Regions from separate parts of the Exiguobacterium sp. OS-77 genome, predicted to be linked through region 3. Evidence: riboswitches for the same ligand, from Rfam matches in the RefSeq annotation. Region 3 holds a riboswitch; each other region holds the start of a gene.
The links. A riboswitch is a leader RNA that binds a small molecule or an ion and turns the genes downstream of it on or off. The one in region 3 is predicted to bind lysine.

Region 1: it holds a riboswitch for lysine, as region 3 does, so the genes downstream of both, EXG77_RS00470 (Na+/H+ antiporter NhaC family protein) here and EXG77_RS13660 (aspartate kinase) in region 3, are expected to answer to the same signal.
Region 2: it holds a riboswitch for lysine, as region 3 does, so the genes downstream of both, EXG77_RS15095 (amino acid permease) here and EXG77_RS13660 (aspartate kinase) in region 3, are expected to answer to the same signal.

What each region holds. Positions count from the first base shown of each region.
Region 1 is NZ_DF239008.1:98,745-105,970, reverse strand. Features, by position in the region: gene EXG77_RS00500 (ABC transporter permease subunit) at 1-314, opposite strand, end outside; gene EXG77_RS00495 (ABC transporter ATP-binding protein) at 311-1,192, opposite strand; gene EXG77_RS00490 (cyclopropane-fatty-acyl-phospholipid synthase family protein) at 1,205-1,864, opposite strand; gene EXG77_RS00485 (heme oxygenase) at 1,954-2,274, shown strand; gene EXG77_RS00480 (hypothetical protein) at 2,399-3,136, shown strand; lysine riboswitch at 3,229-3,407, shown strand; gene EXG77_RS00470 (Na+/H+ antiporter NhaC family protein) at 3,518-5,101, shown strand; gene htpG (molecular chaperone HtpG) at 5,378-7,226, opposite strand, start outside.
Region 2 is NZ_DF239008.1:2,962,134-2,969,359, reverse strand. Features, by position in the region: gene EXG77_RS15115 (HlyD family secretion protein) at 1-65, opposite strand, end outside; gene EXG77_RS15110 (TetR/AcrR family transcriptional regulator) at 258-863, shown strand; gene EXG77_RS15105 (diguanylate cyclase) at 909-2,000, opposite strand; gene EXG77_RS15100 (MarR family winged helix-turn-helix transcriptional regulator) at 2,138-2,593, opposite strand; lysine riboswitch at 2,759-2,947, shown strand; gene EXG77_RS15095 (amino acid permease) at 3,080-4,561, shown strand; gene EXG77_RS15090 (hypothetical protein) at 4,642-4,824, shown strand; gene msrA (peptide-methionine (S)-S-oxide reductase MsrA) at 4,894-5,841, shown strand; gene EXG77_RS15080 (DUF2252 domain-containing protein) at 5,910-7,205, shown strand.
Region 3 is NZ_DF239008.1:2,656,869-2,664,094, forward strand. Features, by position in the region: gene EXG77_RS13635 (branched-chain amino acid transaminase) at 1-143, opposite strand, end outside; gene dapD (2,3,4,5-tetrahydropyridine-2,6-dicarboxylate N-acetyltransferase) at 169-876, opposite strand; gene dapB (4-hydroxy-tetrahydrodipicolinate reductase) at 863-1,609, opposite strand; gene dapA (4-hydroxy-tetrahydrodipicolinate synthase) at 1,606-2,487, opposite strand; gene EXG77_RS13655 (aspartate-semialdehyde dehydrogenase) at 2,505-3,497, opposite strand; gene EXG77_RS13660 (aspartate kinase) at 3,511-4,710, opposite strand; lysine riboswitch at 4,824-5,001, opposite strand; gene argH (argininosuccinate lyase) at 5,072-6,442, opposite strand; gene EXG77_RS13670 (argininosuccinate synthase) at 6,439-7,226, opposite strand, start outside.

The sequences.
Region 1 (7,226 bases), 2.6 Mb from region 3:
CCATTGTCGATTGGTCGCGCAACGAGTCGCGCTGCTAATGAGAGCAAGAATAGACTCGCAATGACTTGAAAAATCAGTCCGTAATAGTTTCCCCCGAGCAGATCCAGTACATTCTCGAACCCTGTCACCTTATCGTATTGAAATGCTTTTAAGACTTCCGGAGGTAACGCTTCTAGTTTTGCTTCTAGTAAACCGGTCTTCATCATCGATGGATATAGCAACGCAAGCATCAATAAGTAGAGACTCGTTCCAATCGCATAAGCAAGCACGGGCTTTCTGACCTGCTTGAATAAAGAGCGGATCAGCAATATCACGACGATTCCTCCTCCCCATAATAATGCAAGAAGACCTGTTCTAAATCATCTGCTGACGGACGAATCAGCCGTACATCATACTGGGTTAAATAAGCGATCACCTGATTTAAGCTCAGCGTCTCGTCCGTTTGAAAACTGACTTCCAGCCGCTTCGGTTCAACACCGACTTGCATCGCGAACTGTGCCGCCTCCACCTCTGTTCGGAAGAAGATCGTGTACGTCTTTCGACTCGATCGAACCAACTCATGAATATCCGATTCGACGATAATGCGTCCTGCTTTGATTAAAGCCGCTCGATCGCACGATTTTTCCATCTCCGGAAAGTGATGTGAACTCATCAGAATCGCTTTTCCAGCATGTTTCTCCTGTTCGATCCACTCTAAAAAACGCTCTTGCATCAAAGGATCGAGTCCACTGGTCGGCTCATCAAGTAGATAGACGGGTGCATCCTTCATGAAGCAACCGACTAGTGCCAGTTTTTGTTTCATCCCTTTTGACATTTTGCGGATTTTCGTCTTCGTCTCAAAAGGAAATCGTTTCAACAACAGTTGTCGCCGTGCCGGATCGCTACCGTGTAGTCGTTGCATCAAATCCAGCATGTCTGCTCCCGTCATGTCTCCAGGTAAACTAATCTCCCCCGGCAAATAACCGACCAATTTCTTCACTTCTTTACTTTGCTTCCAGCAATCAAAACCACCGATCGTCGCCTTTCCACCATCCGCAGCCAATAGTCCCATCAAATGTCGGAGTGTCGTTGATTTTCCAGATCCATTTGGTCCGATGAAACCGAATATCGTACCCGGATCAACTGTAAAACTGACATCGAATATTCCACGCCCCGGTGCAAACTCTTTCGTGACATGCTCTAAACGGATCATCATCCGACCTCCTTATCTTTTATTTCTTTCCTCACTGTATTCATACCCGTTTTGAAGCAGTTTGTTCGGATCAAAGCGATAGATGACGAACCGCTCGTCATGATTTTTTTCATAGAGGTCTCGTAATCGAATCTCATCGACTTGCTCGAATACGGTATGACGCTCCAGGTACTCCCGGTATTCATCGGTCGGGTAATACAAGATGAGATCAACCGAACGTGGGGAACGTTCGACCGAACTTAAAATGTGATCGATCACTTTCATGAAAATTTGTGAAGAGAATGGATTGAAGAAATAAAACTTATTCGTCTCATCCGGAATGGCATACTGCTCGGCATACGTCTGTTCAAATCGCAAACTTCCGGAACGCCGCTTCCGTCGACTTTGGTAGTTCGCCATATTCCGGAGTGCGTCCTCGTAAAATTGTCCGTTCATCTCGATTCCGATGACGGAACAATCGAATCGGTCGTGTAAGTAAAAGTTCAAACGCCCTTTCCCACACCCGAAATCAATGACCGTGTCCTGTTTTTGAAACAAATACGTTTCGCATAATTCGTCTAGTGCCGCATAAGGCGTTGGTTCATATCGATTGTAGTGACTAAACACACCATAGAGGTGTTGCATCTCAATGGTCTCGATTCGTAATCGTTGATCGTATTCCTGTTCATTCATTGTCGTTTGTTCCTTCTTTCCGGCATTCTTGCCTTCATCGTACTATACTGAAGAAGTACGTTACTCGTTTTTTGAAAGGGGATTTTATGATGATCGTCGTTACGAACCGGATTAAAGTCAAAAAAGGGATGGCTGCAGCTCTCGCTCCTCGTTTTACGCGTCCAAGTGGACTTGATACGATGGACGGATTCATCCGCGTCGAGGTCTTATTGACGCAAAACATCGAAGAACATGATGAAATGAACGTCAACATGTATTGGGAAGACATGAAGAGTTTTCAAGCATGGCGGGAGAGTGACGATTTCAAAGCGTCACATAGTCGACCTGCGAGTAGTGAGGCAGGAGAATCGCCAATGCTCGGCAGCGAGATTCTGACATATGAAGTTGCTTCGGTCAAAGAACGCGCATGATGCACGAAAAGGACTCGTCTCGAGTCCTTTTTTATATACCTATACACAAATAGTGAAAGGGTGTAATTGTCTCAAATGGTATTATTTGTTATTATAGTGCCAATACAGAGAGAGAGGGTTCTTCATGAATTCATTAACTATATTTGAACAAGCCATTCGTAGCTTACCTGATGATCGTACGTTACGACGTGATGAATTATGGACGGACGATTTTTTATTGCAACAGGAGAACGAGCTGACCGTCTATTACTCTCCGATTGGCGAATATGTCAATACTGAAGCAAAAGTCGTCATCATCGGGATCACACCAGGTTTTGAACAGATGCGAATCGCTTTCGAAGAAGCAACGGATGCCCTCCATCATGGGGCTTCACTAGAAGGGACGGCACGCATCGTCAAATATGCAGCCAGTTTTGCCGGAACGATGCGACGTAACCTCGTCCAGATGCTTGATACACTCGAGCTTCCAGCATTGCTCGGAATCGAGACAACAGCTAGCTTATTTCATCAACACCAGGAATTGTTACATCCGACGTCGCTGTTAAAGCAACCCGTCTTTTATCGCGAAAAGAATTACTCGGGTCATCAACCGAAGATCAATCGCAGTCCTTTATTGAGGCACTACGCGGAAGAACACTTCGTCGCTGAGATCAATCAGTTACAAAAACCAGCGTTATTAATTCCACTCGGTCGGGTCGTCGAGACGCAAGTCCGTGGATTGATTCAGGATGGACGAATCGAACAGCATCAGCTTCTTTCCAACTTCCCCCATCCATCTGGCGCGAACGGTCATCGAAAAAAACAATTCGAAGAAAACCAAGCCTATTTGATGAAACAGCTCATTCAACATTTTGCCGAATGAGCAACTTTGTCTTAAATTATCAGAATATATGGTTGAATCTTTTTTGAAATACGTGATAAAGTGTCCATAAGAACAGAATATGACTATTCTATCGATGAGGTAGAGGCGCGATTTCAATCAGTACTTGGTCCGAGGATGACAACGAAGACGACTACAGGAAAGGTGACATCGCCGAAATGACAGTATGCGTCGAGCATGCCGTCGTTGGTCGATTCGGGAAATACCCGATCGATTGCCATACATAACAGTTGTATGGAGCGCTCCAATTCGGCTAAGAAAGACGCATCCAGCGAGGGTGTCGGCTTTGTTGCCGGTGCCCTTGCTTTTTTTGTGCCGCGGGGTCTCATCTTTAAGCCATTTTTAAAGAGGAGGATATTTTTCATGGTCAACTATTCAGATTCCATTATTGCCCTTGTACCTGCTTTACTAGCTATCTTATTAGCCATCTTTACCCGAAAGGTCGTTCTTTCGTTAGGTGTCGGCATTCTCGTCGGTGCCCTGTTACTTCACCGTTTTAACCCGATTGATACGGTAACCTATCTCGGCAAGAATATCTTTAGCCTCTTTTGGGCGGATGGTGCCTTGAATGAGTGGAACGTTTTATTACTTGTTTTCTTGTTATTGCTCGGTGTCCTTTCCACATTGATTCAGACATCCGGTGGCGCTCGCGCCTTCGGTGAATGGGCTTCTACGCACGTCAAGACAGCGCGTGGTGCACGCTTAGTCGCCTTCGGACTCGGTATCTTGATTTTCATCGATGATTACTTCAATAGTCTTGCTGTCGGCAATGTCAGTCGTCCGCTAACGGATCGCCGTGGTGTCTCACGTGCGAAGCTTGCCTATTTGATCGACTCAACAGCTGCACCTGTTTGTGTCATCAGTCCCCTTTCGAGTTGGGGTGCATTCATCATTTCCATCATCGCTGGTATCCTAACGACGCACTCGATTACGGATTACTCAGCGTTTAGTGCCTTCATGATGATCGTTCCGATGAACTTCTATGCGATTTTCGCGTTACTTTTAACACTTTACATCGCTTACTCTGGCGTCTCTGTCGGACCGATGAAACAGCATGAACGCCGTGCCGCGAATGGTGAACTTTTTGATGCGTCAAAAGGAACACCGATGGGGATGGCAAAAGAGGTCAACGAACATACGAACGGAAAAGTCCGGGATCTCGTCGTTCCGATCGTCGTTCTTGTCATTGCTACGATCAGTGCGTTACTCGGAACAGGTGCTCAGGCACTTGCAGCCGACAACCGTCCGTTTACTTTAATTGGAGCATTTGAGGCAACAGACGTCACACGCTCACTTGTCGCAGGTGTCGTCATCAGTTTAATCGTCGCTTTCTTGATGCTGATCGGACGAAAAATTCCGGGTCGCGATTACCGGGCAAGCATCGTCGCTGGTATGCGTTCGATGTGGCCAGCAGTCGTGATTCTATTATTTGCTTGGACGATCATCGCTGTTATTGGTGATATGAAAACAGGCGATTATCTCGCAAGCTTCATCAGCAACTCGATTTCTGCTTCGTACTTGCCGTTCTTATTATTCTTGATTGCCGGCTTGATGGCATTCTCGACAGGAACAAGTTGGGGCACATTCGGGATCATGTTGCCAATCGGTGCGGATCTCGTCATGGCTGTCGATGCCTCACTCTTATTACCGACGCTTGCTGCTGTTCTTGCTGGATCTGTCTTCGGTGACCATTGTTCACCGATTTCCGATACGACGATCCTCAGTTCGACAGGGGCTGGATCCCATCATATCGATCACGTTACGACACAGTTACCGTATGCGCTAGTCGGTGCCGTCACTGCGGCAGTCGGTTATTTAGTCATCGGTTTCACGGAGTCTTCGGTCTTCGGTTTCATCGGAGCTCTTGTCACATTCGTACTCTTCGTCGTCGTCTTGAACGTTCTCTCGAAAAAAGGCGAAACTGCTTCGGATTTACAAACGGATTGATGAAATGAAAAAGGGACTGACTCAAAAAAGAATGACGCGTCTTTTCACGCCCTTTCCTCAGGCGAGACACAAGCCTGTTTTCCTGTTTAAATGAAGCAGGAAAACGGGTCTCGTTCGTCTCTGACAGCGCATAAATGCGCTTTTCCTGTAGGAGTGGCGTGTGACGCGCCATTCTTTTTGTTACGAGATAAGGGTGGCAGATCATCATTCTGCCACCCTTATCTTTGTAGAGACCAACTTTGAGTCAGCCCCTTTTTTTCGACTTCATGTCATGTCTTATACCATAAGTTCACACACATCATTCGCGAACGCTACTGGATCCTCGAGTGGAAGTCCTTCGACAAGTAATGCTTGTTGATACATTAGTTTGGTATAGCGCTCGAATTTCGAACGATCGTTTTGATACGCTGCTTCAAGAGATTGGAACACCGCATGTGACGGATTCAATTCAAGAATCTTGACCGCTTCTACCCCTTCGTTATTCGGCATCGCCTTCAAGATTTTCTCCATCTCGATCGAGACGGCGCCGTCCGTCGCAAAACAGACGGGATGCGATTTTAGACGCGTTGATGCTTTGACTTCCTTGACTTGTCCACTTAACACTTCCTGCATTGCTTGGAACATCTCCGCTTGTGCGTCCGTCGTCTCTGCCGCTTCTGCTTCAATCCCTAGATCGCTACTCGTGACTGACTTGAACGTCTTCTCGTTATATGTCACGAGCATCTGGATCGCGAACTCATCGATCTCTTCGGTGAAGTACAAGATGTCGTACCCGTTATCACGCACAAGTTCGGATTGTGGTAACTTGTCTAAACGATTCGTACTCTCACCAGCGGCGTAGTAAATATATGCTTGATCTTCCGGCATCGCTGCGACGTATTCCGCAAGCGTGATCAACTTCTTCTCCTTCGCTGAGTAGAAGAGGATGAGGTCCTGCACCTGTTCTTTATGCATGCCGTAATCATTGTACATACCGAACTTCAGCTGACGTCCGAACGCTTGATAGAACGTTTCGTACTTCGTGCGATCCTCGCGCAGAAGTGCTTCGAGTTGTGTCTTGATCTTACTTTGGATGTTTTTCGCGATCAATTTCAATTGACGATCGTGCTGCAGTAACTCACGCGAGATGTTGAGCGATAAGTCTTCCGAATCGACCATCCCTTTGACGAAACTGAAGTGATCCGGCAACAAGTCGCTGCATTTTTCCATGATCAAGACACCATTGGCATAGAGTTCAAGACCCTTTTCAAATTCCTTCGAATAATAATCGTACGGTGCTTGCTCCGGAATGAATAAGATCGATTGATAACGAACAGCGCCGTCGACACTGATATGAATATGTTTCGCCGGTGTGTCGAAACCATACCGCTTCTCTTGGTAGAAGTTCGTATAGTCTTCGTCTGTCAATTCCCGTTTATTCTTCCGCCAGATCGGCACCATGCTGTTGATCGTCTTGACGACTTCGACCTCTTCCGTCTCGTCACTGCCTTCGATCGGCTGACGTTCGAGTTCCTTCATCTCGATCGGATAACGGATGAAATCCGAGTATTTTTTGATGATGCTACGCAGACGATATGTCTCGAGGTATTCATCATACGATTCTTCTTCCTCGTTCGCCTTGATGTGGAGTGTAATCTCCGTTCCGACGGTTTCCTTGTCGACTTCCTCGATCGTATAACCTTCGACACCACGCGATTCCCATTTATAAGCGACCGCACCGCCGAATGGTTTCGTAACAACAGTGACGACGTCTGCGACCATAAATGCAGAATAGAATCCGACACCGAATTGACCGATGATATCATGACCATCTTGTACTTCGTTTTCTGCTTTGAAGGCAAGCGATCCACTCTTCGCGATCGTACCGAGATTTTCTTCTAGTTCTTCCTTCGTCATTCCGATTCCCGTATCACGAATGATGAGTTGACGCGCTTCTTTATTTGGTTCGATCGTAATTTTGTAGTGTTCCTTTTCGAACGAAATCGTCTCGTCCGTCAATGCTTTGTAGTACATCTTATCCATGGCGTCACTTGCATTCGAGATCAATTCGCGCAGGAAAATCTCCTTATGCGTATAGATGGAATGAATCATCATCTCCAGCAATCGTTTTGATTCCGCCTTAAAT
Region 2 (7,226 bases), 310 kb from region 3:
ACACCACCACCGATTAAAACGATGAGTGTCACGATATTGATGATCAATAATTTTTTCATACTCATGGGTGTGTTAGCATCCTTTCTTGTGTACAATCGATTCAAAAAAAGTACTCCTCTGGGGGGAGGAGTAATTAATATAGTTAATTATATGGATCGTTAGCTAACAAACAACCGACAATTTCCGACAAAATGTTGGAAAAATAGATGATAACGGATTCATTAATGAAAAGATGATGAAAAAGGAGTGAAATATGGATGAATGAGAGCCGTGATCCCCGACCAAAACGGTCACGTGACCGTATTACAATGGAATTATTTCGTTTACTGAAGACGCACAGCTTTTCAAGTATTACTGTCAAAATGCTGACGGATGGAGCCGGTGTGAATCGTTCAACCTTCTACGCACACTATACGGATAAGTATGATTTGCTCGACCAAATCGTTGAGGAGCAAATGAAGGCACTTGAACAAGCGATTCGGATCACGGGTACAGGAACTGTCTTTCCGACAGTCGAGCAGGTGAGTCGCTATTTTGCTCGTTTGTTCATTCATATCGAAGAAAATGAATTATTCTATCAGACGATGCTCGTTCAAGGACCGATCAAAACGTTCATCTCTCGTTTTCTCGATACATTGAAAGAGAATTATCGAATTGTGTTTCGACCGCAAATCACAGAAGAAGCTACGTTCGTCGATCGGGACTTATTATTAAACTATGTCATTGGTGGACAGTTGGGATTGTTGATTTCGTGGTTACGAAACGGTCGACCGTATTCATCAGAATACATGGCAGAACAATTAAGTCGGATGATTGTCTTTGGAACGGTTGAAAGCATCGGTTTTCCTAAAGAGACGGAATGAAGACGTAAAAGAAAAGACACTCCCCTACGGAAGTGTCCAATCAGTTTAAGCCTGTCGGAATGCAAGTTCTTTCGTATAGATCGTACTACGATTCCGTCCGCTTTCTTTTGAGTAATACAACGCTTTATCTGCCTGTTGTAATGCTTCAAGTGACGTATGCGAACCACTGGAATGGGAAATCCCAAGTGAGATCGTGATTTGCAGATCAGGTACATCTGCTGTCGGGAACAGGTTACGTGCGACCGTCAGCCGAGCTAGTTCTGCTATTTTTTGCGCTTCTTTCGCTGAAGTACTTGGTAAGATGATTAAAAATTCTTCACCACCGTACCGTCCGACGAGGTCGTCTGGACGCGTTAAGGAAGCGAGAGTCATGCCGAGTTGGCGTAACACATCATCGCCCGCATCATGACCATATGTATCATTGACATGCTTGAAGAAATCGATATCGATGAGTACAAGCGAATAGCCTTGGTCGGTCGAACCGACAAGCGAAAGCGAGTCATCCAGACGACGACGATTGGCGAGCCCTGTCAAAGCATCCGTCATGGCGAGTTTCTGCTGATACTGGATGTTTTCGAAGTGACGGCGTAATTCCGTCAGTAATCGATAAGCGACAAAGCCAGCTAATAAATTAAAGAAGACGTACGCAATCGAGATTTTAAAGAATGTCGACCAGCTGTTCGTCAGGATGTAGATGGCGGGTAACGAATAGAGAATACCGACCAACACCATAAGCTGAAAATGACGCATCGAGACATGGATGAATCGACGAATGATCCCAATCGTCGTGATGAACAAGACGATGATCAACGTCGATAAATAAAATCCTTCCATTTGATCAACTGGTGTTAAAAAGTAACGTGTCCCGATGATCATTGCACCAGCAACGATGGCGCTTGGGAAACCACCGATCAGCATGGCGATTGCGACAGGAACGATACGTAAATCAACACGGGCGACGTCGATTTGAATCCCGTTAAACATCAATAAAACCGCAATCAGACCAGAGACTGCTCCGAGTATAAGTCGAATGCTCCATTTGGAGTTCAATGAAATACGCGGTTGATTCCGAAACGGTAAGAACAAGAGAGTAATCGTTGTGAACAGTAGACAAAAGTTAATGATGAATTGATTCATGATGGCCAACAAATCCTCCCAACTCCCCCAGCTAACAGATTTCCATATATATACTTCCAGTATACTCAAGTAGATAACGGTTAGACATAGAGAAATCTTTAGACAAAATAGAAAAAACGGTAGAAAATCTACCGTTTTTAAGAAGATGAAGTAAGAGTATCCTCATCCATCGTCTGTAAAATTTTATCAAAGACACGAATCATCGTTTCGAGCTCTTCTTCCGTCAATGTACCGAAGCGATCTTGTAAATAGTTTTTCCGAACGATTTCGAGATCTCGAAATGCACGTTCCCCGTCCTCCGTCAAAGCGAGGACGATCGAACGACGATCTTCCGTCGAACGTGTCCGTGTGACGTATCCTTGTTTATACAGCTTATCCGTTAAAGCAGTGACTTGACTCGTCGCGAGCTCAAATTGTTCCGCGAGAAGCGTCGGGCGCTGAGGACCATTTTCTGAAAGGCTTCGTAAGATGAAAAATTCACTCCGGGTCGCCGTTCCTTCAAATAGCCGGTTAAGTTCACGTCGCAGGGTACGAAGAATGACACGCATTTGTTCCTCGAGTCGATAAGTTAGCAAATCACGTTCCTGTGGCATGCAAGCAGCATCCTTTCTCTCAGTGGACTTCTACCATTTAGTGTACTAAACATATCGGATTTTTACCATCGACTACCCCAGATTCGAAAAAGGCAATTGACAATTTCGTGGCGTTTTGTGTAATATGGCGTAGTAATAACTAACTTAATTCAGTTCTCACTCAACCAGTGGGATGGAGGTTGCAGTTCTTAAGAGTACGGTTACGGATGTCGTCAAGCGACAGATGAAGTGACCTGAAAGGAAGAATTGCCGAAATCAATCATCGCTTTGAAGATGATCGATTGGGATTAGATCGAATAGGTCTAATACTGTCACAAGTCGGGTATCACTTACTTGTGGAGAGCTATCTTTCACGACGGTAGAATGAGGCGCATCCATTTTATTATGTTGCGTTCTCATCTTCCATCTGGAAGATGAGGACGCTTTTTGTTTTTTTCATTCAAAAAGTGTCCTCTCAAAAAATCTAAACAGAGAGAAGCGAACGAAATGAACAATCTAGATGTAAAACAAACAACAGATTCGACAGCAGAAGGATTAAAACGTGGATTACAAGCCCGTCATATGTCGATGATCGCCATCGGTGGGGCAATCGGAACAGGACTCTTCATTGCGTCCGGTGCTTCCGTCGCAGCAGCAGGACCAGGTGGGGCGCTCCTATCGTATGCAATCGTTGGTCTGATGGTCTACTTCCTCATGACAAGTCTTGGTGAAATGGCGGCGTACATGCCTGTCGCTGGATCCTTCTCGACATATGGAACGAAATTCGTCGATCCATCATTCGGCTTTGCACTTGGCTGGAACTACTGGTACAACTGGGCAGTCACGATCGCAGTCGAACTCGTCGCAGCACAAATTGTTATGACGTATTGGTTCCCGGACGTTCCTGGATTTTATTTCAGTGCTTTGTTCCTCTTACTCATGATTGGCTTGAACTACTTCTCCGTTAAAGGATTCGGAGAAGCGGAGTATTGGTTCGCCATGATTAAAGTCGTTACCGTTATCGTCTTCTTAGTCGTCGGTGTTGCGATGATTTTCGGTGTCTTTACATCGGAGCCACCGGTTGGCTTTAAAAACTTTGCTCTTGGCGATGCGCCGTTCGTCGGTGGGATTCCTGCCGTCATCGGTATCATTCTCGTTGCCGGATTCAGTTTCCAAGGTACAGAACTGGTCGGGATTGCCGCGGGTGAATCGGAAGATCCGAAAAAGAATGTTCCAAAAGCAGTCAAACAAGTCTTCTGGCGCATCTTGCTTTTCTACGTCTTCGCGATTTTCGTCATCGGAATGCTCATTCCGTATACAAGTCCGAACTTGGTTTCGAATGACATTACGGACGTAGCCGTCAGTCCGTTTACGCTCGTCTTTGAAAAAGCAGGTCTTGCGTTCTCAGCAGCACTCATGAACGCCGTCATCTTGACGTCTGTTTTATCTGCCGGAAACTCAGGTATGTATGCTTCGACACGGATGCTGTACACACTGGCGCGTCAAGGGGATGCACCGAAGTTGTTCGCAAAAGTCTCGAAAAACGGTGTACCTCGTAACGCCTTGCTTGCAACAGGTGCAGTCGGTGCGCTCTGTTTCTTGACGTCGATGTTTGGTGGACAAGTCTACCTGTGGTTACTCAATGCTTCCGGGATGACAGGATTCATCGCATGGCTCGGGATTGCGATCAGTCACTATCGCTTCCGTAAAGGATTCGTTGCACAAGGTCACTCGTTGAAAGACTTACCATATGTTGCACCAGCGTTCCCGTTCGGTCCGCTGTTCGCATTCGGTCTTTGTTTCCTCGTCATCGTCGGTCAAAACTATGCCGCATTCCTCGCTGATCAAATTGATTGGGTCGGAATTGCCGCAACGTATGTTGGTATTCCATTATTCCTTGCCTTCTGGTTAGGACATAAATTCAAAAACCGGACGTCAATCGTTCGTTATGACGAGATGGACTTCCCAGAACATCCACGTCAATCTTAATCATTGAGCCACCTTCAAATGAAGGTGGCTTTTTAGATGTCGCTTCAAGTAAGATGAAAGAAAAACAGGAGGCGATCTTCGTGAATTACTGGTACCACTTTAAGCGTGCCTTCTTACCGATCGCATTATTGCTTGTGACGCTTGCCTTGTACCAAATGATCTATCGTTTGAATAACATCTGGTATTCGCTTGGAGGACTTCTTCTTGTCTTTGCAGCGATTTACTTCGTCATGCGTCGTCTAAAAGCGAACCCAGAGGATTGAATGAGCAGGAAAGTCGAGTCCATTCTCCGAACGCGGTAAAATAGACACATACAGAGGAGGGGAAGATAGATGGCAAAAGCAATATTTGCAGGTGGTTGTTTCTGGTGCATGGTCAAGCCATTCCATAAATATGATGGGGTAGAGCAGGTCATTTCAGGATATACCGGTGGTCATACAGAGAACCCGACTTATAAAGAGGTCTGTTCGGAAACGACAGGTCACTTGGAGGCGGTTGAAGTCACGTACGATCCGTCCGTCATTACGTACGAAGAATTACTCGAGATCTTCTGGCGTCAAATCGACCCGACAGATGGTGGAGGTCAATTCAATGACCGTGGTGAATCGTACCAACCGGCTATCTTTTATGTCGATGAAGCACAGCGTGAAGCAGCTGAACGTTCGAAAGCAGCGCTTGACGCATCAGGACGCTTCTCGCGTCCGGTCGCGGTAGAGATTCGTCCAGAAAAGCCGTTTTGGCCAGCCGAAGAATATCACCAAGATTATTATAAAAAGAATCCGTTCCGTTATCAGATGTATAGTGTCGGCTCAGGTCGCGCGAAATTCATCAAAGAAGCGTGGAAGGACCACGGTAAGGAAAAAGAATTGAAAGAGCGTCTGACACCAATTCAGTATAAAGTCACACAAGAGAACGGGACAGAACCCGCTTTCCGTAACGAATACTGGGATGAAGAACGTCCAGGACTGTACGTCGATATCGTCGATGGTACACCACTCTTCACATCAAAAGATAAGTTCCAGTCAAACTGTGGTTGGCCGAGCTTCGCTAAACCCATCTCAGAAGACAAGATGGAAGTCGAACTCGATACGAGTCACGGGATGACGCGGACGGAAGTGCGTTCTGCGAATGCGGATAGTCACCTCGGTCATATCTTCGATGATGGTCCGACAGAACTTGGTGGTCTTCGCTATTGTATCAACTCAGCAGCATTACGATTTATTCCGCTTGAAGAGCTTGATTCGGCAGGATATGGGGAATATAAAAAACATTTCGAGTAACATGTAAGGAGCAGTCAAACGATTTCGTTTTGACTGCTCTTTTTTTCAAATGGAAGGGAGAGAATCGAATGTTTCGACCTGTATATGAAGAGATTCGACAAATGACGATTGCGAAGGTGCTTGATTTCTACGATCACGAAATCCGTCAGCTCGATGAGCAAGCACGTCAGGAAAAGTACGACAAGATGAGCTTGAGTCCGTTTCGCTTTTTCCGTGGGAGTTCGCATCTGTTTTATTATGACGTGACGCGAATCCCCCTTGGTTTTGATACACCTCTTGATAAACCGACGTGGATTCAGGGAGATCTTCATTTTGAGAATTTCGGTGTCCATGGCAATGCGAAGGGAGATATCATCTACGACGTCAATGACTTTGATGAAGGGTACTTAGGATCTTATCTATACGATTTGATTCGCATGGCGGTCTCCGTCCGGTTGTTCGCTGAAGAGGCAGGATACGATCCGACTCCTGCGATTCGAAATTATGTCCTGGAATACTTACACGATTTAAAAAAGTACGCTCTCGGAAAAGATCCGAGTGATGTCTGTTTTACGCGGGATAATACGAAAGGACCAATCAAGAAGTTGATCAAAAAAGCAGAAAAGAAACGTGAGGAATTAATGGGGGAGCGGACGGAACTGGTGGATGGCGTGAGACGTTTTTGTACATTACCGGATATGGCAGCGGTAGATGACGCGACACGATCAGCAATCGAGTCTGCTTGGTCCTCCTATATCGAGACGATTGATGCCGAGGATCGTCGTGACGAATCGTTCTATACGATTAAGGATATCGTGCGGAAGCTAGACAGTGGAACGGCATCGATTGGTCTTGAGCGCTATTACATTCTGATTGAGGGCGAAGGCGGAGAAGAAGATTTGATTCTTGAGATGAAACAAGCGCAAACGTCCGTCCCTTCGTTATTCCTGCCCGTTTATCGCCCGGAAGCAGAAACAGTTCATCAAGGACGACGGGTCATCACGTCCCAAAAAGCGATGCAGGCATATGAGGATCCATATCTTGGCTACCTGACGATTGGGAAAAAGGAATATTATGTACGTGAGCGCTCACCATATAAGAAAAAACTAAAAGCAAAGCATATCAAAAGTCAGGAAGACCTTGAGAACGTGTTGTGTATTCAAGGTCAAATTACCGCGAAAATCCATGCGCGGGCAGATCAGGACGCCGGGATTAAAGAAAAAATTTTGACACATCATGCGGATGTTGAAATCATCCAAGCTATTGGTGTTTCGGACACCGCTTTTTTAGAGCAAATCGAGCGTTGGTCAGAAGCCTACGTGACACGAACAAAGCTGGATTACCAAGTGTTTTTAGAGTGGATGAAGACCCGAAAAACAATTTAAAAACCTAATAAACTGAGGCTT
Region 3 (7,226 bases):
GGTGTCGCGTATGCACGAATTCCTTCAAAGAATCCACTACCATAGTGAATCGCATGTGACATGACGCTTGTGTTCGCATCTTTCGGATCATGAAAGACTCCATCTAACCAAATTGCTTCTCCATACTGTGTATCCACTGCCATGTGTTTTCCTCCTCTTCGACGTCAATCAGAGTGAACGTAAATCATCCACCAATTGCGTCTTCTCTTCTGTTTTCGCATCTTTCTGTTTGATGACACGTGCAGGTGTTCCGGCAACGACGCTTCCAGCAGGTACGTCTTCTGTGACGACACTACCAGCAGCGACGACGGCATCTTTGCCGACTTTGACGCCTTCAAGGATGACTGCATTTGCACCGATCAAGACACCGTCTTCAATGATGACAGGTGTTTTTGAAGGTGGTTCGAGGACACCCGCGACCACGGCACCTGCGCCGACATGAACGTTCTTCCCGATCGTCCCACGTGCACCGACGACAGCGTTCATATCAATCATTGTACCATCTCCGATTGATGCACCGATATTGATGATCGCACCCATCATGACGACTGCGTTATCGCCGATGACGACATGATCACGAATCCATGAACCTGGCTCGATACGCGCATTCAAGTGACGTGTATCAAGCATTGGTACTGCACTGTTGCGACGGTCATACTCCACGTGAACATCCGTGATGCGATCTGAATACTTTTCTAAGAAAGTAGCCGCAAGTCCTGCATCCGCGAAGAAAATCTTTGATTCATCTGATCCGAACGCTGTAGCGCCTTCGATCGTCAAGCCCGCCAAATCGCCGTTGACGTAAAGTTTTACCGGTGTTTGTTTTTTAGCATCTTTAATGAATTTAGCAATTTCGTAAGCATCAGTGAGTAACATGTGAATCCTCCTGTGTGTAGAGCGTCTCTAATGTATAGAGTCCCGCTGTTTTTTGAATGAGTGCCTCAGCTGCTTTGATCGCACCAGAAGCAAATACTTTTTTCGATAGCGCTGTATGTTTGATTTCAATCAATTCGTCGACACCTGCGAATAAGACTTCGTGTTCTCCGAAGATTGTTCCACCGCGCATCGCGTGCATCCCGATCTCGTTCGTCTCTCGCTTTTGCCGCGTCTGTGACCGGTCATATACCGGTGTGACGTCACGTGCCGTCTGAATCGTTTGCAATAACAACTCAGCCGTTCCGCTTGGCGCATCGACTTTTTGGTTATGATGTTTCTCGAGCAATTCGATGTCATACGCTCCTGCTAGTGGCACAAGTGTCTTCAGCAGTTGCTGCACCATCGCGATGCCGTACGACATATTGTACGACTGGAAAATTGGAATTTCTTTTGCGGCGTCCTTGATCGATGCCAGTTCCGCCTCCGAAAAACCAGTCGTCGCGATGACAAGTGGTGTTTTTGTCGCCAGTCCATATGCGAGCAGATCCGGTAGCAAACTCGGATGCGAGAAGTCGATGATCGCATCGACCGTTTCTGACATCTCCGTTAGCTCGGCATATGAAGCGATCGTATCGGATGACTTCGTCCGGTCAACGATCGCTACGACACTTTGTGGTGCGAGTTCGACGACGTATTGTCCTGTCGCCCCATAACCGTGTAACGCGAGTTTCATCGAACCACCCCTTTGTAAGCCCGCATCGTTTCGAGTAAGTGGGCGTGCCCCGCTTCCGATTGACGGACGAGCGGCAAGCGTGGCGCACCGACAGCAAAGCCGAGTTCTTCAAGCGATGCTTTAACTGGAATCGGATTGACATCACTGAACAAGGCACCGATGACCGGTAACAAGTCTGCCTGAATCCGGCGTGCCGTGACGAGATCTTGCGCTAGTAACGCCTCAGCAAGTGCTTGTGTCTCTGCTGGGTACGGGTTCGAAAGAACTGAGATGACGCCTTGTGCGCCCCATGCCATGTACGGCAGGATTTGATCATCATTTCCACAGAAGACCGCGAAGTCTTCCGGAATCGCCGCCATCAGTTCACCCATGAAGCTGACATCTCCACTCGCTTCCTTAAAGGCTTGGATTCGTGGATGACGTGCTAACGTCACTGCTGTTTCGACTGCGATCGCAACTCCTGTCCGCGACGGAACGTTGTACAGCATGATTGGTAATTCGGTTGCATCAGCGACCGCCGTGAAATGTGCGACGAGACCCGCTTGCGATGTTTTATTGTAGTACGGTGTGACGAGCATCGCTGCGTCCGCACCGAGGCGCTCTGCGAGTAACGTCTTCTCGATTGTTGCTGCCGTGTTGTTCGAACCCGTTCCGGCAATGACTGGTACTCGTCCTGCCGTGATTTGAACGGCAGTCGTCAGTAGTTGTTCGAATTCCGTGTTCGTCAGTGTCGATCCTTCTCCTGTCGTTCCTCCGACGACAAGCGCCTGAATTCCTGCTGCGAGTTGTTGCTCGATCAAGCGTTCGAATACGTGTAGATCCAACTCGCCTGCTTCATTAAATGGTGTGACGAGCGCTGTACCTGCTCCTTTGAACATGAAGAACTCCTCCTTTTTTATGAATGAATCGACTGTTCGATGGCTTGGCGTGCGACTTGTACGGCATTCGAGGCGGCACCTTTTCGAATGTTGTCGGCTACACACCAGAGATGGAACGTATTCGCGAGACTATCATCTTGTCGAATTCGTCCGACATAGACATCGTCCGTCCCACTCGCGTCAAGTGGCATCGGATAACGCGTATTCGCGACATCATCGATGAGGACGACGCCCGGTGCGTTTTCAAGTGCTTCACGGATCGCTGCAACCGTCGTCGGTTGTGTAAACGTGACGTTGATTGCAACCGAGTGAGAATTCGTGACTGGAACCCGGACACATGTAGCACTGACAGGTAATGCTGGAAGATTGAAGATTTTCCGTGTTTCATCAATCATCTTCTGCTCTTCTTTCGTATAGCCGTTCTCAAGGAATACATCGATATGCGGCAAGATGTTATCGTGAATCGGATGCGGATAATTGACGGGCTCTTCTCCGCGTGCTCCACGTGCCAGATCCTCGATTCCTTTTTGACCAGAACCAGATACGGCCTGATACGTCGTATAGTTGATCCGTTCGAATCCCAGTGACTGGAGCGGTGCTAAAGCGACGACGGATTGAATGGTCGAACAGTTCGGATTTGCGATCAAGCGGTCCGTCGCTTGAATCGCTTGCGGATTGACTTCTGGCACGACGAGCGGAATCGTCTCCTGCATCCGGAAAGCACTTGAATTATCAACGACGAGTGTTCCGTTTTCAGCTAGTAACGGGGCATATTGCTCACTGATCGTTCCGCCTGCTGCGAACAACGCGACATCGATCCCGTCTTCTGTGATATTTGGCGTCAGCGCTTGGATCGTAATATCTTCTCCCTTGAACTGTACCGTGTTCCCTGCTGAACGAGCAGAAGCGTAAGCGGACAGGCGGCTGACCGGGAAGTCCAGTTCTGCTAGGACTTGTAACATTTTTTGACCGACGGCGCCGGTTGCTCCAATGACGGCTACATGATACATCCTGTTTTCCTCCTTATAACTCGAACGCGTTTGCAATCGCTGCAACCGTCCGTTCAATGTCTGCTTGTGCAATCGTGTACGAGATGCTGATTTCTGATGTCGTGACTTGATAGAACGGGATGTTCTCTGCTCGGAAGATTGCGAACAACTTCGAAGCGACACCTGTTGCATCCCGCATCCCGATTCCGACGACAGATAATTTTGCGTGTTGATTGTGGCGGTCGACCTTGACTGTCGTGAAGCGATCCATGATGTCTTTCAATGCTTCATCGAGGAACTCTTCCTCATCGAGTGGACATGAGAACGATAAGAAAATGTCACTGTCGAACGTCGTTTGACTGATCATGTCGATGTTGACGTGGCGATTGGATAACAGTTCGAAGATATCGGCTACTGCTGCATTCGTTTGCGGTACGTGTTTGATTGATACCGTCAAGACGTTCTTCGTCACACTGACACTCGTCACCGCTTTTTGTTCCATTGTTTCCGTCGCTTCCATGATCCATGTTCCCCTTTTCGATTCAAGTGTTTTCCCGACGAAGATGTGTACGCCGTATTTTTTTCCTAGTTCGACACTCCGCATTTCCATGACCTTCGACCCGAGGGCGCTCATCTCCATCATCTCATCATATGAGATGTGCGGAATCGGTTGAGCAGCAGCATGGATTCGTGGATCAGCCGTATAGACACCGTCGACATCCGTGTAGATTTCACACCGTTTATCAAGGACTGCCGCAAGGGCAACAGCCGTTGTATCCGATCCACCACGTCCGAGCGTCGTGACATCACCGAGTTCGTTGACACCTTGGAATCCAGCGACGATGACGACATCGTATGTTTCGAGTTTTTGTCGTAATAGATTTCCATCAATCTGTTTGATCTTACTTTTCGTATGCAATCCCATCGTACTGATTCCCGCTTGAGCGCCTGTTTGCGATAACGCTTTGACGCCGAGTGAGTTGAGGGCGATGCTGAGTAATGAAATCGTCTGTTCTTCTCCGATGGCAAGCAGACGATCGAGTTCTCGGCGCTCGGGGCGATCTGTGATGGCTTGCGCCTGAGCAATCAAAGAATCTGTCATCTTGCCCATCGCTGAAACGACGACGACAAGTTTTTCACCTTCGGCTGCGCGACTCTTCAAATAATTCGCAATAGACTGAATCTGTTCGACAGTCGCAACCGAGCTTCCACCAAATTTAAGTACAGTTGTCACAATCCTATCTCCTTTGTCCCGATACAGAAAAAAAACGACGGGCCGGTAGGAGCGTTCCTACGGCCCGTCGTTATCACGATCGGACAAACGAAGACAAAGTCATTCGTTCTTTTACGTAAGATAGCGCTCCGAAACATCGGTTTCGGCAGTACAACGGATCTTAACCGTTGTACCAGCAAATGAGAAGAAGCATCTTCTCGTTCACTTCGGCGGACTTCCCCTTTCACATCATTCGGCATGCTTGCCTTCAAGAATGATACTACTCATGTCATCCGCGCCTCTATCTGTCGGTTGTTAGTTACAGTTATAGCAGACATCTTTTGTTAAATCCAGTCATTTGACTGATTTTTTTCAAAATCCGTCAATTCGCAAGATGCTGTTTCGCGAGTTCGAGTTGCTCCGACACGGCAGCAAACCCTGTTCCGCCGTAGCTTGTCCGGCGTGCCACTGCTTGAACCGGATCGAGGAGCGGATAGACGTCTTCCGTGATATCCGGATGGAAGGTTTGATACGTCTCGAGATTCAAATCCTTCAGGAAACAACCGTTCTGCACACAGTAAAGGACGGCTTTGCCGACGATTTCGTGCGCTTCCCGGAATGGTATGCCTTTCGTCACAAGGTAGTCGGCGAGTTCCGTTGCATTCGAGAAGTCTTGCATTGTCGCCTTCTTGAGCGCTTCGGTCTTAAACGTCGCAGATTCAATCATTCCAGTGAAGATTTGAACGGATTGGAGAACGGTATCTACTGTATCGAAGACCCCTTCCTTATCCTCTTGCATGTCTTTATTGTAAGCGAGTGGTAATGCCTTCATCGTCGTCAAGAAGCCCATCAGGTTACCGTAGACGCGCCCCGTTTTTCCACGAATCAACTCAGCGAAATCAGGATTTTTCTTTTGTGGCATCATGCTCGATCCTGTTGAGAAGGCATCGGATAACTCGATAAAGCTAAATTCTTGCGACGCCCAGATGATGATTTCTTCACAAAAGCGCGAGAGATGCATCATGACGGTCGAAGCGATCCCGAGGTATTCGATGACGAAATCACGGTCCGAGACAGCATCAAGACTGTTTGGATAGACCGACTCAAAACCGAGCAACTCAGCAGACCGGAAACGATTGATCGGGAATGTCGTCCCCGCGAGCGCACCTGCCCCGAGCGGTGATTTCCGAATTCGTTTTTGATTATCCGTCAACCGTTCGACATCACGTTCGAACATCCAGAAATAAGCGAGCAAGTGATGCGCAAGCGAGATCGGTTGTGCCCGTTGCAAATGCGTATACCCTGGCATGACCGTCTCGATATGTTGCTCCGCTTGTTCCGTGATGACCAACTGGAGCTCGCGTAATGCTGTCGTCAACGCCTCAACATGTTGTTCCATCCATAGATGTAAATCCGTTGCGACCTGGTCATTTCGACTCCGTGCCGTATGCAGTTTTCCTGCAACCGGACCAATCTGTTCTGTCAATAAACGCTCGAGGTTCATATGAATGTCCTCATCCGCTAACGTATAGGAATGGTCTGCTAACGTCGTTTCCAGTTGCTTCAGTCCTTGCTCGATTTGTGTCCACTCGTCTTGAGCAAGAATCCCTTGTTCAAATAGCATCTGCGCGTGTGCGAGACTGCCTTTTAAATCGACGCTCGCTAATTTTTGATCGAACGTGATCGATGCTCCGAAGGCTTCCGCTTGAGCGGAAGCACTTTCCGTAAAACGTCCACCCCAGAGTTTGGTCATTTCGTGACACCCGCCTGACGATGTACGCTCGCATGCGTCGAAACGGCAAGTCCGTGTAATTTGATGAAGCCTTTTGCTGCTTCATGATCGAATGCGTCTTCTTTCGTGTACGTCGCAAGTTTCTCATCGTAGAGCGAGACAGCGGACTGACGACCTGTCACAGTTGCATTTCCTTTGAACAGTTTAACGCGAACTTCTCCTGTGACGTCCTGTTGTGTCGCTGTCAAGAATGCTTTCAAGCCTTTCGTCAATGGTGCATGGAAGAGACCGTTATAGATCGTTTCTGCGTATTGTTTGCTGAGTAGTGGTTTGAAATGCGCGACGTCCTTCGTCAATGTAATCGTCTCGAGTGCAGCGTGCGCTTTGAGTAACACCGTTGCGCCTGGGCACTCATAGACTTCCCGCGATTTGATACCGACGAGACGGTTCTCGACGTGGTCAATCCGTCCGACCCCATGTGCACCAGCGATGATGTTCAGTTCCGTGATCAGTTTCGCCAGTGGATACGTCGTTCCGTTGATCGAGACCGGAACACCTGCTTCAAAGCCAATGATGACTTCTTCTGCCTGATCCGGAGCGTCTTCTGGCGCTACTGTCAACGCATAAGCGTCTTGCGGTGGCTCTGTCCAAGGGTTTTCTAGGACGCCACATTCGTTACTCCGTCCCCAAAGGTTCATGTCGATTGAGTATGGGCTGTCGAGGTTGATCGGAATCGGCACATTGTTTTCTTTCGCATAGGCGATTTCTTCTTCCCGTGACCATTTCCATTCCCGGACCGGTGCGA